One region of the Bacillus sp. JJ1562 genome, then DNA from elsewhere that is predicted to be linked to it. Evidence: riboswitches for the same ligand, from Rfam matches in the RefSeq annotation. Region 1 holds a riboswitch; each other region holds the start of a gene.
What was found. Region 1 has a riboswitch for S-adenosylmethionine ahead of V7097_RS05575 (PLP-dependent aspartate aminotransferase family protein). Riboswitches for the same ligand answer to the same signal wherever they lie in the genome.
Positions count from the first base shown of each region.

Region 2: linked by a shared signal. The riboswitch ahead of V7097_RS16440 (carboxymuconolactone decarboxylase family protein) and the one ahead of V7097_RS05575 (PLP-dependent aspartate aminotransferase family protein) in region 1 are both predicted to bind S-adenosylmethionine.
Region 3: linked by a shared signal. The riboswitch ahead of V7097_RS13030 (methionine ABC transporter ATP-binding protein) and the one ahead of V7097_RS05575 (PLP-dependent aspartate aminotransferase family protein) in region 1 are both predicted to bind S-adenosylmethionine.
Region 4: linked by a shared signal. The riboswitch ahead of V7097_RS00210 (aliphatic sulfonate ABC transporter substrate-binding protein) and the one ahead of V7097_RS05575 (PLP-dependent aspartate aminotransferase family protein) in region 1 are both predicted to bind S-adenosylmethionine.

Region 1 is NZ_JBALOQ010000008.1:18,827-21,966, forward strand. Features, by position in the region: gene xylB (xylulokinase) at 1-770, shown strand, start outside; SAM riboswitch class I at 873-979, shown strand; SAM riboswitch class I at 1,259-1,371, shown strand; gene V7097_RS05575 (PLP-dependent aspartate aminotransferase family protein) at 1,469-3,140, shown strand, end outside.
Region 2 is NZ_JBALOQ010000024.1:132,321-135,460, reverse strand. Features, by position in the region: gene V7097_RS16450 (immunity 22 family protein) at 111-485, shown strand; TPP riboswitch at 764-864, shown strand; gene tenA (thiaminase II) at 960-1,640, shown strand; SAM riboswitch class I at 1,760-1,866, shown strand; gene V7097_RS16440 (carboxymuconolactone decarboxylase family protein) at 2,000-2,668, shown strand; gene V7097_RS16435 (hypothetical protein) at 2,982-3,140, shown strand, end outside.
Region 3 is NZ_JBALOQ010000019.1:59,009-62,148, forward strand. Features, by position in the region: gene V7097_RS13025 (methionine ABC transporter permease) at 1-297, opposite strand, end outside; gene V7097_RS13030 (methionine ABC transporter ATP-binding protein) at 290-1,315, opposite strand; SAM riboswitch class I at 1,448-1,554, opposite strand; gene V7097_RS13035 (O-acetylhomoserine aminocarboxypropyltransferase/cysteine synthase family protein) at 1,659-2,981, opposite strand; SAM riboswitch class I at 3,061-3,140, opposite strand, start outside.
Region 4 is NZ_JBALOQ010000002.1:23,967-27,106, forward strand. Features, by position in the region: gene V7097_RS00195 (aldo/keto reductase) at 1-526, opposite strand, end outside; gene V7097_RS00200 (hypothetical protein) at 629-778, shown strand; gene V7097_RS00205 (DoxX family membrane protein) at 826-1,329, opposite strand; SAM riboswitch class I at 1,678-1,787, shown strand; gene V7097_RS00210 (aliphatic sulfonate ABC transporter substrate-binding protein) at 1,913-2,908, shown strand; gene V7097_RS00215 (ABC transporter permease) at 2,957-3,140, shown strand, end outside.

The DNA.
Region 1 (3,140 bases):
GTGCAATCGGTTCAGGCATTTTATCAGAAGGGAAAACCCTTTGTAGCATCGGAACTTCAGGTGTTGTTTTGTCTTATGAAGAGCGCAATGACCTTGATTTCGAAGGCAAGGTTCACTACTTCAATCATGGTGAGGAAAATACATATTATACGATGGGCGTGACTCTTGCGGCAGGCTTTAGCTTAAGTTGGTTCAAGGATACTTTTGCAAAGGACGAAGCTTTTGATCATTTTTTAGAAGGTGTCGATGAAGTGCCAGCTGGTAGCAATGGTCTATTATTTACTCCTTACATCGTTGGGGAGCGGACCCCTCATGCAGATTCAAACATTCGAGGCAGTTTTATTGGTATTGATGCATCCCATGAACGAAAGCATTTTGCACGTGCAGTTCTTGAAGGTATTACATTTTCGTTAAACGAGTCCATTGAGATTTTTAGAAACAGTGGAAAAACAATTGATACCATTATTTCAATTGGTGGCGGTGCGAAAAACGAAACTTGGCTACAAATGCAGGCTGATATTTTTAATGCGAAAATAGAAAAATTAACTTCTGAACAAGGTCCTGGAATGGGGGCGGCAATGCTTGCTGCATATGGATCTGGCTGGTTTACCTCATTAAAAGAGTGTGCCGGTGCATTCCTCGAAACCTCCAAAACATATGAACCAATTCCAGAAAATGTGGAGGCATATCAGAAGCTATTTGCAATCTATCAACAGGTTTATACACAAACAAAGACACTAAATGAAAGATTGAAAGAGTTTAGGAAGTAAAAACGTAACCCTAGTTAGATTATTTAAAACTTTATAAAAATCCATTGACTAAATCATCTAAAATGTTTAACATTTCTAATATATAGTCAAATAATGCAATTCTTCTTATCAAGAGAGGTGGAGGGGCTGACCCTGTGAAACCTCGGCAACCAGCATTTGAATGCACGGTGCCAAGTTCAGAGGAAGTATTTCTATTCCGAAGATGAGAAGGCGGTCGTATGATGAATGTGTATATTCTTGCACCCCTTCTGTATTCTTACAGAAGGGGTTTGTTATTTTTACCAAAATCTGCGCTTATCAATAAATTGCGAAAGAAAATTGGGTGGATAGGATGCCACATTTCCTTGTTGTAACAAGAAATAGGGTGGCGTCAATTTTATAAAAAAATAAATTTTTCAAAAAATACATTGACTGAAAAAACAAACTATTCTATAATACTTTATAAAGTTGAAGAATTAACGTATTAGTGCGTCAATTTAATAAAAGATTTCTTATCCAGAGAGACTGAGGGAACAGGCCCGAAGAAGTCCGGCAACCTTCAAGTGAAAGCTTGAAAAGGTGCTAATTCCTGCAGATGCGCTCAGCATCTGAAAGATAAGATGAGGCCCCCTCTTCTTATGTTGAGGGGGCTTTTTATTTACATAAAGTAAGTACTTATCTAGCAAATTTGTAAAAATATAAATTTGGAGGTCAAAATAATGACAAAACAATATGAAACGTATGATGATGAGACGATACTTTTACATGGAGGTCAATCACCAGATCCGACAACTGGTTCACGAGCAGTACCAATTTATCAAACAAGTTCATTCGTATTTCATAATACTGACCATGCTCAAAGTCTTTTTAGTCTTGATGAGTCAGGGAATATTTATTCTCGTATTGGTAACCCAACTGTTGATGTGCTTGAGAAACGAATTGCGTTATTGGAGGATGGTGTCGCAGCTGTAGCAACATCTTCGGGAATGGCCGCGATTGCTCTCTCCATCATGAACGTTGCGGAAGCAGGAGATGAAATTGTAGCAGCTTCAAATTTATATGGCGGAACTTACAATCTTTTCGCTGTTACACTACCGAAATATGGAATTAAGACTCATTTCGTTGATCCAACAGATCCTGAGAATTTTAGAAAAGCTATTACGCCGAAAACAAAGGCTGTATTTGCTGAAACCATTGGAAACCCAAGCTTGCATGTATTAGATATTGAAGCAGTATCAGCAATTGCACATGAAAATGGAGTACCGCTCATTATTGATAACACATTTGCATCACCATATCTATGTAAACCAATCCAATGGGGAGCGGATATTGTGATTCACTCCGCAACAAAGTGGATTGGCGGACATGGGACAACGATTGGTGGAGTTGTAGTTGACGGTGGACGTTTTAATTGGAACAGTGAGAAGTTTCCAGGTTTTACTGAGCCAGATTCAAGCTATAACGGAATTCGATATGCGAATGAATTCGGGACTTTAGCATTTAGTACAAAGCTTAGAGTTCAGCTTTTAAGAGACTTTGGTTCATCTTTAAGTCCACATAGTGCATTCCTATTGATACAGGGTCTTGAAACATTACACCTGCGTATCGAAAAGCATAATGAAAATGCATTACGTGTTGCAAATTTCCTAAAAGAACATCCTTCGGTCGAATGGGTATCCTACCCTGGTCTTGAAGAACATCCAGCCCATGAGCTAGCAACCAAATATTTACGAGATGGTTTTGGTTCTATCGTAAACTTTGGTATTAAGGGTGGTAGGGATATTGGTAAAAAGGTTATTGATAATATTGCATTATGGTCACATGTGGCAAATGTTGGTGATGCGAAATCACTTATTATCCACCCTGCATCAACAACCCACCAGCAGTTAAGTGCGGAAGAGTTAGTAAAAACAGGAGTTAGTGAAGAGTTAATCCGACTATCGGTTGGAATTGAATCATACCGTGATTTAGTAAATGATTTGGATCAGGCATTTTATGAAGCGACAGGAATTTCATCAAAAGGTGAACAAAAAGGCGATACAGCGGTTAACGATGAGGGAGTAATACGCTGGGCACTTCAATCTACATTTATTCGCGAAGAGGTTGAAGGAAAGGAAGTTCAGCGCGCCAAAACAATTGCTGTCGTTGGTCTAAGTGGAAATCCAGCCCGCCCAAGTTACAGACTTGCACGGAAAATGCAGCGTCTTGGTTATAAAATTATACCTGTTAATCCAAGAGAAACAGAAGTACTTGGAGAGCAGGCATATCCAGATCTAACTTCTATTCCGTTTAAGGTTGATATCGTTCAAGTATTCAGAAGTCCTGAAGCGGCGATTGGCGTAGCGGCAGAAGCAGCAAAAATACAGCCAAAAGTTTTCTGGCTCCAAGAAG
Region 2 (3,140 bases), on a different contig from region 1:
GCGACTATAATACATTTGTAAGAAGACTTAATAATTGGGCTAATTATAGACTAGAGGGTGGGGTTTCGTCTTTACCCGAAGGTCTTAGATTAAAATAGGAGGATACTATAATGGAAAAACAAGGATGGGTTTCTATTTGGTTAGGTAATATTAAAGAAGAGGACTCTATAGGAGAGTATGTAGATTTATCGTATGATGAGGATGGCGAGTCTGTCCCTTCCAAATTTTTTATCGATTTTAATATTGATATGGATGAAACAGATGAGGATACTATAGAAAAAGCGGTATATAAGAATAGTAGTAATGATATTTCCACATTATTAGACGGTTGTTCGTATGAAGAAATTATCATCCCAAAAATTAAGAATAGTATAGACTTAAAAAAATCATATAATGCAGTAATTCTGATATACAATTTTGAGTATAACAATGAAATTACTTCAACTGATGCTTTTGATTTTATTACTGCTACAAATTATGAGTAAGAAAACACTTAATAAGTATGGAGAATAGACATATTTGATGGGTAACACAGAGATAGTTTTTCTAGAAGAACTTCTTTACAATACAAATAATAATAATATTATCAGTGAGAAACAAGAACGTATTTCCTGATTTTGGTCAGTACATTAATTTGTCCAGAGAGTAAAGAAAACGTGTGTAAATCACTAACCAAAAGAATGAAATTATAAATGAAAGTTCCGAACATTTGCTTTTTTTCACCTGCTATGTTTAACTTATATCTAATAAGTTAATAATCTAACAATTCGACTAGGGGTGCATGAAAGTGCTGAGAGGTAGAAATATCGACCCTTTGAACCTGATCTAGGTAACACTAGCGTAGGGAAGTGGAGTTGGTAATATAAACGTATATTTATTGCCGAACCCATTCCTAGTCACTAGTGATGGGTTTTTGTTTTTTATCTCCCCGATGTCGAAAATAGAAAGGGGAAATAAAAGTGAGCAGTTTATTTACAGACCGTATATGGAATCGAGTAGAGCCGATTTGGAGTTCGTATTTGGAGCATCCTTTTGTGAAAGGGATTGGCGAGGGTTGGTTAGAAAAGGAAAAGTTCAAGCATTATATGAAGCAGGATTATGTATACCTGATAGAGTATAGCCGTCTATTTGCATTAGGGAGTGCAAAGGCTCCTGATCTAAAAACGATGTCTATTTTTGCAAATCTTTTGCATGGCACACTCGAGATAGAAATGGATCTTCACCGCCAATATGCATCAAAATTTGGTATATCTAATGAAGAGCTCGAGGCAACCAAGCCCGCATCGACTACGACTTCATACACAAGCTACATGCTGAATGTGGCACAACTTGGAGGGGTTGAAAATGTTGTCGCAGCTGTCCTTGCCTGTGCATGGAGCTATAGCTTTATCGGTAAAGAGTTAGTAACATGGCCAGGAGCCATTGATCATGAATTTTACGGTGAATGGGTGAAAATGTATTCATCGGATGAATTTACTGCGTTAGCTGAAGATTGTAAAAATCTAATCAATGAAATCGCAACTGGTAAACCAGAACGAGATTTAGCAGCACTTGAAGAAATCGTCGTCAAGACAAGCATGTTTGAATACATGTTTTGGGATATGGCGGAAAACCTAGACGAGTGGCCGATTAAACTATAAGTGTTAGATCTTATGATTAAAAGTAAAAAAACATTTTTCGAAATAATCCGATATTTACGTTGACAATCTTCTGTCAACTCAGGTAAGGTTATTAATAATACTAAATTAAATACGATTTTCTCTTATCAAGAGTCGGGGAAGGAACCTGGTCCGTTGATCCCGCAGCAACCGTTACTGAGAGTAACAAGGTGCTAATTCCAGCAAGCTAATGCTTGAAAGATGAGTTTGGATGTACATAGTGCCTCTTCCTCGTCGGAAGGGGCTTTTTGAATTTCGCAGTTTTTTTCATTTAAGGTGAGTAAATCCATAAGGAAAGTCGTATTTTAATTGGTGAATAATAGTAAAGGGAGAGATTTTTAATGTCAATAGCAAAAACTGATAGCTTGTATAAAAAGGAATATTTCGGAAGACTTCCGGAATTGAAAAAGTATGCACCGCAAGCCTTTCAATCTTTCATAAAGTTTGATAGCCAAGCTTTAGCTGCTGGAAGACTATCCGTGAAGCAGAAGGAATTGATTGCAGTGGCGGTAGCCCATATCACGGGTTGTCCATATTGCATTGACTTACATGTTGGGAATGCGAAAAAGAATGACTCTACTAGAGAAGAAGTGGCAGAGGCCATTTTTGTAGCAACAGCATTGAAGGCAGGTTCTGCTTTGGCACATGGCGTGAATGCACTAAATGCATATGATGGAAACGGCGATGAGGAGCTTTATAAAGCAGCCTATTTTGCAAGACTGAAAGAATTTGCTGACTTAAATGGTGAGGCATTTAAAGCATTTATTGATTTTGATACAAAATCTCTCAAAGTACAAAATTTAACAGAAAAGGATAAAGAGTTGATTGCGGTTGCTTCTGCACACACAACAGGCTGCGCGTATTGCATCGACCTTCATACGAAAAATGCCAAGAAGGCGGGTGCCGATTTGGAAGAAATCGCGGAAGCTATTTTCGTTGCTGTTGCATTAAAAGCAGGATCTGCGTTGGCACATAGTGTAAATGCACTCAATGCCTATGATGAGAAGTAATTTGACAATAATCTAATTGATGGGAAACACAAACTTTACTCCAAAGGTTTGTGTTTCCTTTTTTCATATTTTAATTATATACTTACTCCCACAATCCTCTCATAGCTGTAATTACCTCTTCAAAAACGATTTGATCAATCAATAATAATATATTAACTAAGATAAATTATTTATTGATATTCAATAAATAATATCTTATAATCAATATGACGCTTAATCAGTTATGGACGATATTTGAGAAAATCTTCAACATGCTGGCAGTCAGAAAATCACAGAACAAAAAGATATATAAACGAGAAAGGGATGTAGTTCTTTGAAATCAAAAACAAAACAATTACTTATTTCAGGAGTTGCAGCAGCAGCTATTTTTAGCTCGTTAGCGATTCCTCAGGTTCGAGTTGAAGCGAATCAATTTTTATCATTATTCAGAGTTAATGAATTTGAAATGGTGAAGCTGACCCAAAGTGATATA
Region 3 (3,140 bases), on a different contig from region 1:
TACAATTTTCGTGAAAGGTATTAATAATACAATAAGGATAATAAATGGTATGGATCGAAAAATATTAACAAGTGCAGATACAATTCGATTTACTACAGAGTTTTCCCACGCATTCCCTTTATCCGTTAAAAAGAGAACCAATCCTAAAAATAGACCTATTATAAAGGTTGCGAGCACCGAAATCCCAGTCATATATAAGGTCTCTTGGGTTGCTTCCCAGAGATTTCCCCAATTCAATGCTTGATAATCATTAACCAGTTTTTCCCATTTAAGAAGTTCCTGGAATTGTTCAAGCATTTTCAATCACCTCAGCTTCTACTCGTTGTTCCCGAATAAATTCAATGGCTGAAGTGACCTCATTCAAATCACCAGCAAGATGAATAAATAATGTTCCATAAGATCCATTTTGGGTTTGTGAAATCTTTCCTTGTAAAATATTTACTTCAACCTTATAGTCTCGGATTAAAGAAGTGATTAATGGTTTTTCTGCATCTTCCCCAACAAAAGTGAGCTGAACCACTCTTCCATTTGGATAACGTTCAAGCAAATGTTCAATCATTTCTTTTGTTTCCTCAGGCTCTGTCACTTGCTGCACGAAACGTTTTGTTATTTGAGCTTGAGGCTTTTTAAATACATCTAGAACTCGCCCTTGCTCGACAATCACTCCATTTTCCATCACGGCAACACGGTGACAGATTTTGCGTATAACATGCATTTCATGGGTGATTAACACAATTGTTAATCCTAAACGTTCATTAATATCGACAAGTAAGTCTAAAATCGAGTCAGTAGTTTGTGGATCTAGCGCAGATGTTGCTTCATCACAGAGCAAAACTTTCGGGTTGTTCGCAAGTGCTCGTGCTATTCCTACCCTTTGCTTTTGACCACCACTAAGCTGTGAGGGATATGCATCTTCTCTTCCTTCTAAACCAACTAGCTTAATAAGCTCTGTAACTCGTTCTTCCCGTTTGGCTTTTGGGACTTTTGCGATTTCTAGTGGAAATGAAATATTCTCTCTCACTGTTCGCGACCATAAAAGGTTAAAGTGCTGAAAGATCATGCTTATTTCTTTACGTGCCTCACGTAATGCTTTTCCTTTAATGGAAGTGATATCATGACCGGCAACTGAAACTGTTCCTTCAGTCGGTGCTTCAAGTCCATTCAACAAACGAATGAGTGAGCTTTTACCAGCGCCACTGTACCCGATGATCCCAAAGATTTCACCTTCATTAATCTCCAAGTCAATATCATCAACGGCTGTCACAGAATTTGTTTTGGTTTTATATATCTTCTTAACATTTTTTAGTGTTATCACGTAGTTTCACCTTCTATCCAAAGAAATCCAAAAGATAACTATGTTTAGTTTATGCGATGAAAAAAGTAATTACTAATTGAAAAAGCCTTTCTGCAATAAAAGAGCAGAAAGGCATAATCTAGCGGGTCCTTTCTCTCATCTTCCAAAGCCTTTGCTTTGTGTGAATTGGCACCTTTTCAACTGATGTTGACGGTTGCTGGGTTTCATCGGGCACATCCCTCCACCACTCTAAATAAGAGTAATCAACTTTATTTACTTTTTTATCGTACTAAACAACTTGAAAGTTATCTTATCACCTCTAAGGCATAAGTGTCAATGAAAATATGTGACTAATGTACCAAAGTTAAACTGTTGGCAAAGGTAAAACTGAACTTGTTCCATTTGCTGTTTTAATGGCTTGCTCTAGATCCTCTAAAATATCTTCAATATTTTCAATTCCAACAGATAAGCGAACTAAGTCTTCAGAAACACCAGACAACTTTAGATCTTCCGGACTTAATTGCTGATGTGTTGTGCTTGCTGGGTGAATGATTAAACTCTTTGCGTCACCAACGTTTGCAACATGTGACCAAAGCTCAACATTATTGATTAGCTTCTCACCAGCTTCTCTTCCGCCTTTTATACCGAAAATAATAACTGAGCCTGCACCTTTTGGTAGGTATTTATCAGCTAATTGCTTGTTAGGGTGATCGTCTTCACCAGGATACAATACCCAGTCAACCCCAGGATGGTTTTTAAGATAAGAAACCACTTTTTTCGTATTTGCAATATGCTCCTTCATTCGAACGTGTAATGTTTCAAGACCTAGGTTAAATTGGAATGAATTATAAGGACTTAGAGCTGGACCTAAATCACGAAGAAGTTGAACTCTTGCTTTGATAATATATGCAACTGGCCCTAACGCTTCAGCAAAGACCAAATCATGGTAGCTTGGATCTGGTGTTGTAAATCCAGGAAATTTTGGTGAATTCCAATCAAATTTACCACCATCGACGATAATTCCACCCATTGTTGTTCCATTACCTAGTAACCATTTTGTAGCAGAATGAACAACAATATCTGCCCCATGTTCAATTGGTCTACACAAGTATGGTGTTGCAAATGTATTGTCAATAATTAGCGGAATTCCTGCTTCATGGGCAATGTTTGCAACAGCTTCAATATCAAGGATATCTAAGCTTGGGTTTCCGATCGTTTCAGCAAAGATCGCCTTTGTATTTGGCGTAATGGCTTGTCGGAAGTTTTCAGGATTTGTTGGTTCTACTAAATGTGTCTTAATTCCATATTTAGGAAGCGTGTTAGCGAATAAGTTATAAGTTCCACCATACAGGGTAGAAGCAGATACAATCTCATCTCCTGCACCAGCAATATTCAGAATCGCTGTTGTAATTGCAGCCATTCCACTTGAGACTGCTAATGCACCAACTCCACCCTCTAATTGTGCAACTCTTTCTTCAAAAACAGTTGTTGTTGGGTTGTGGATACGAGTATAAATATAACCATTTTCCTTTAGACCAAATAGATTTGCTGCATGTTCGGTTGAATTAAATTTATATGCATTTGATTGATAGATTGGAACTGCTCTTGCTCCAGTTACTGGATCAGCTTCAAGACCCCCATGTATCGCGATTGTTTCGGGTCTATAATTTTTTTGTTTTTCACTCATTTGAATCTCTCCCTCTGTTTTTATGTTTATAAAAATATAAAAACCTCTTCGATAAGAAGAGGTGTATGTACGGTTTCTCTTCTTATCTTTCAGACAAACTAAGTCTGATGGATTTAGCACCGTGTAAATTAACCGGTTGCCGGGCTTCATAGGGCCATT
Region 4 (3,140 bases), on a different contig from region 1:
TTGGGATGCTTAATTGGAGTTGATTCGCAACAATTGGCTGCTTCACATATTTTTTAAGTAACTGGATTTGCATAGGCTTTTGATTAGAAACTCCAAAATGACGAACCTTTCCAGAAGACTCTAATTGGTCAAATGCTTCTGCAACCTCTTCTGGCTCAACAAGGGCATCAGGACGGTGTAAAAGTAAGACATCAAGATAATCCGTATTGAGTCGTTTTAAAATTCCATCAACAGAATTAAGGATATGCTCCTTTGAAAAATCAAACATTCCTTTTCGAATGCCACATTTGGATTGAAGAATGATTTTTTCTCTCACATCATCATTCATATGTATCGCATCTGCAAAGATTTCCTCACAAGCACCTTTTCCGTATATATCGGCGTGATCAAAGAAGTTTGCTCCCATTTCTATAGCTGTTTGAACAAACTTTTCTGCTTCAGGCTTTTCCAAAGAATTAATCCTCATACAGCCTACTGCAACAACTGGTACCTCAAGTGAACTAGTTCCTAGTTTTATTTTTCGCATGTTTTACTTACCTCCAATTTTAGAACTGCTGTTACTGTCTCCACTATCTAGTCTACATATTTCGATATTGAAAGGAAAGCCTAGAAAAAAGGGGGTTTTGTAATGAAACGGATGTTACTGCTGTTACTATTGTCGTTCCCGATGTTTTTCTTGATGGGTTGCGGAGATGATGAAATGCCTGAAGAAGGCGAAGACATCGAGGAAATCGAAGAAGAGGATGAAATTGGTGACGGCGAAATTGATGACGAATAGAATACAAAAAAGTGTTCCTCCTGGATTAGGAGGAACACTCTTATTAGTTACGCAACGTTTGCTGCTGTTTTTGTTGCTTTTTTCTCGTTGAATCGTTTTGTAAGGTAAGGTACTGCGAATCTGTCTACACCGTAGTAGTAAGTTGCAGCGCCTGCGAATAGGAGAATAACCGTTACTGTGTACAGTACTGGGTTTGTGCTTACAGTTCCAGCAAGTAAGAAGTTAAGGTTCATGAATCCTGCTGCAAGTAACGCTGGGATAGTAGCAGCACCTACAATTAATCCAAGACCTACTAGGAATTCGCCCCAAGGAATAAGCACGTTGATTATTTCAACATTTGGTAGGGCAAAGCCTTCAAGGAATGTTGCGTACCAGCCTGCTACCGCGGGATGTTCACCACCTGCTTTAGCCAATGCGCCTTGTAGGAAACCGCCTGCGTCAAATCCTCCAGTAATTTTATGAAAACCAGCTTCAATCCACTGAATACCTAACCAAATTCGTAATACTGTCCAAATAACTGCCATTTTAGGTCCTTTTAAGAATGTTCTCATTCTAATCTCCCCTTATAATTGATTTGTGAAACTCTTCACAAGTTGTTGTAAAAAAATATGAGTGCTTAGCTGCCAGCTTTTGTGTAGTTTGTTTGTGAAGTTTTTCACTAACTTTCTACACTCTTAATATACAATGGATTTCTGGTAAAAGCAATAGGCTTCACAAATCAGACACAATATATTTTTACGTCTTTTTTTTGCTTAGAATACATAGGTATAGGGATACGATTTGGATTCAAAATAATATTCCAATTAGGTAAAATATTTAAAAAAGTGTTTGACTTTAGATTTTTCACATACTATAATCCTTTTATAAAGCAAAACAGGAACGTATTAATTTAATAAAGACTCTTATCCAGAGCGGTGGAGGGACATGGCCCTACGAAACCCGGCAACCTTCAAGATTATTCTTGAAAAGGTGCTAATTCCAACAGGTATAAATACCTGAGAGATAAGAGGAGGAAAAAAGCCCTCTTCTTATTGAAGAGGGCTTTTTCTATCGCTTAAAAGATGAAGGTTTGGAATTACATTAGTATAATCTTGAGTTTTTCTATAAAAATACTGAGTGAAGAGGAGACGAGATATGAAAAACATAGGTACATTTCTTATTGCAGCACTGATTTTAATTGGGATTGTCGGTTGTTCCGATAGCACAGGTAAAGCTAGCCAAGGGAACAAAAAACCAGAAAAAATTACATTAGATTATGCCTTTTACTCTCCAACTAGTCTTGTGTTAAAAGAATTTGGTTGGGCAGAGGAAGCATTCAAGGAAGAAGGAATTAAGGTTGAGTTTGTTCTTAGCCAGGGAAGTAATAAAGCCCTCGAATTCTTGAACAGTGGAAGCGCTGATTTTGGTTCATCTGCAGGGGCAGCTGCTTTAATGGCAAAAGCAAACGGTGCACCGATTGAATCCGTTTATATTTATTCAAAGCCAGAGTGGACTGCACTTGTAGCGAATAAAGATTCTAAGATTCAAAGTGTAAGTGACTTAAAAGGGAAAAAGGTCGCCGCAACCATCGGGACTGACCCCTATATTTTCCTATTGCGGGCCCTAGATGAGGAAGGATTAAGTCCATCCGATGTTGAGATTGTCAATCTACAGCATGGAGATGGAGCGGGGGCTTTATCATCTGGTCAGGTAGATGCATGGTCAGGACTAGATCCTCATATGGCAAGAGTTGAATTAGAAACAGACGCGAAGCTTTTCTATCGCAATGCTGATTTTAATACGTATGGGACTTTAAATGTCCGCTCGGAATTTGCGGAAAAATACCCCGGTTACGTTGAAAAGGTCATAGAAGTTTACGAAAAGGCTCGTACTTGGGTTTTAGAAAATCCGGAAGAGGCTGCAGAAATTCTTGCAAAATCAGCAAATATTGATATTGATGTAGCACACAAGCAATTAAATGAACGCAATGATTTTTCTAATCCGGTGCCAGGGGAATCTCAAATTGAGGCATTAACGGAAGCGGGTAAGGTTCTTCAAGCACAGGATATCATCAAAAAAGACGTTGAATTGGAAAAAGTAATCGAAGAATTGATTAATCCGACGTTTGCGCAAAAAGTAATAAAACAATAAGGGGCCCATTTTTCTAAGTGGCACCCCCTCTCTAAAGGAGGAGGCAACATGAACACAAAAGGCGAAGCGTTATCAAGGCAAATTAAGGTGAAGTCGAAAACACAATTTGTTTTATCAGGAAATGTAAAGGTAGTCCTACTTGGAAGTATCATACCTGCCATTTTACTTGTGATTTGGCAGTTTTTAAGCCATATCGGTGTCCTTGAAGCGCATCTTATGCCGGCACCAACGG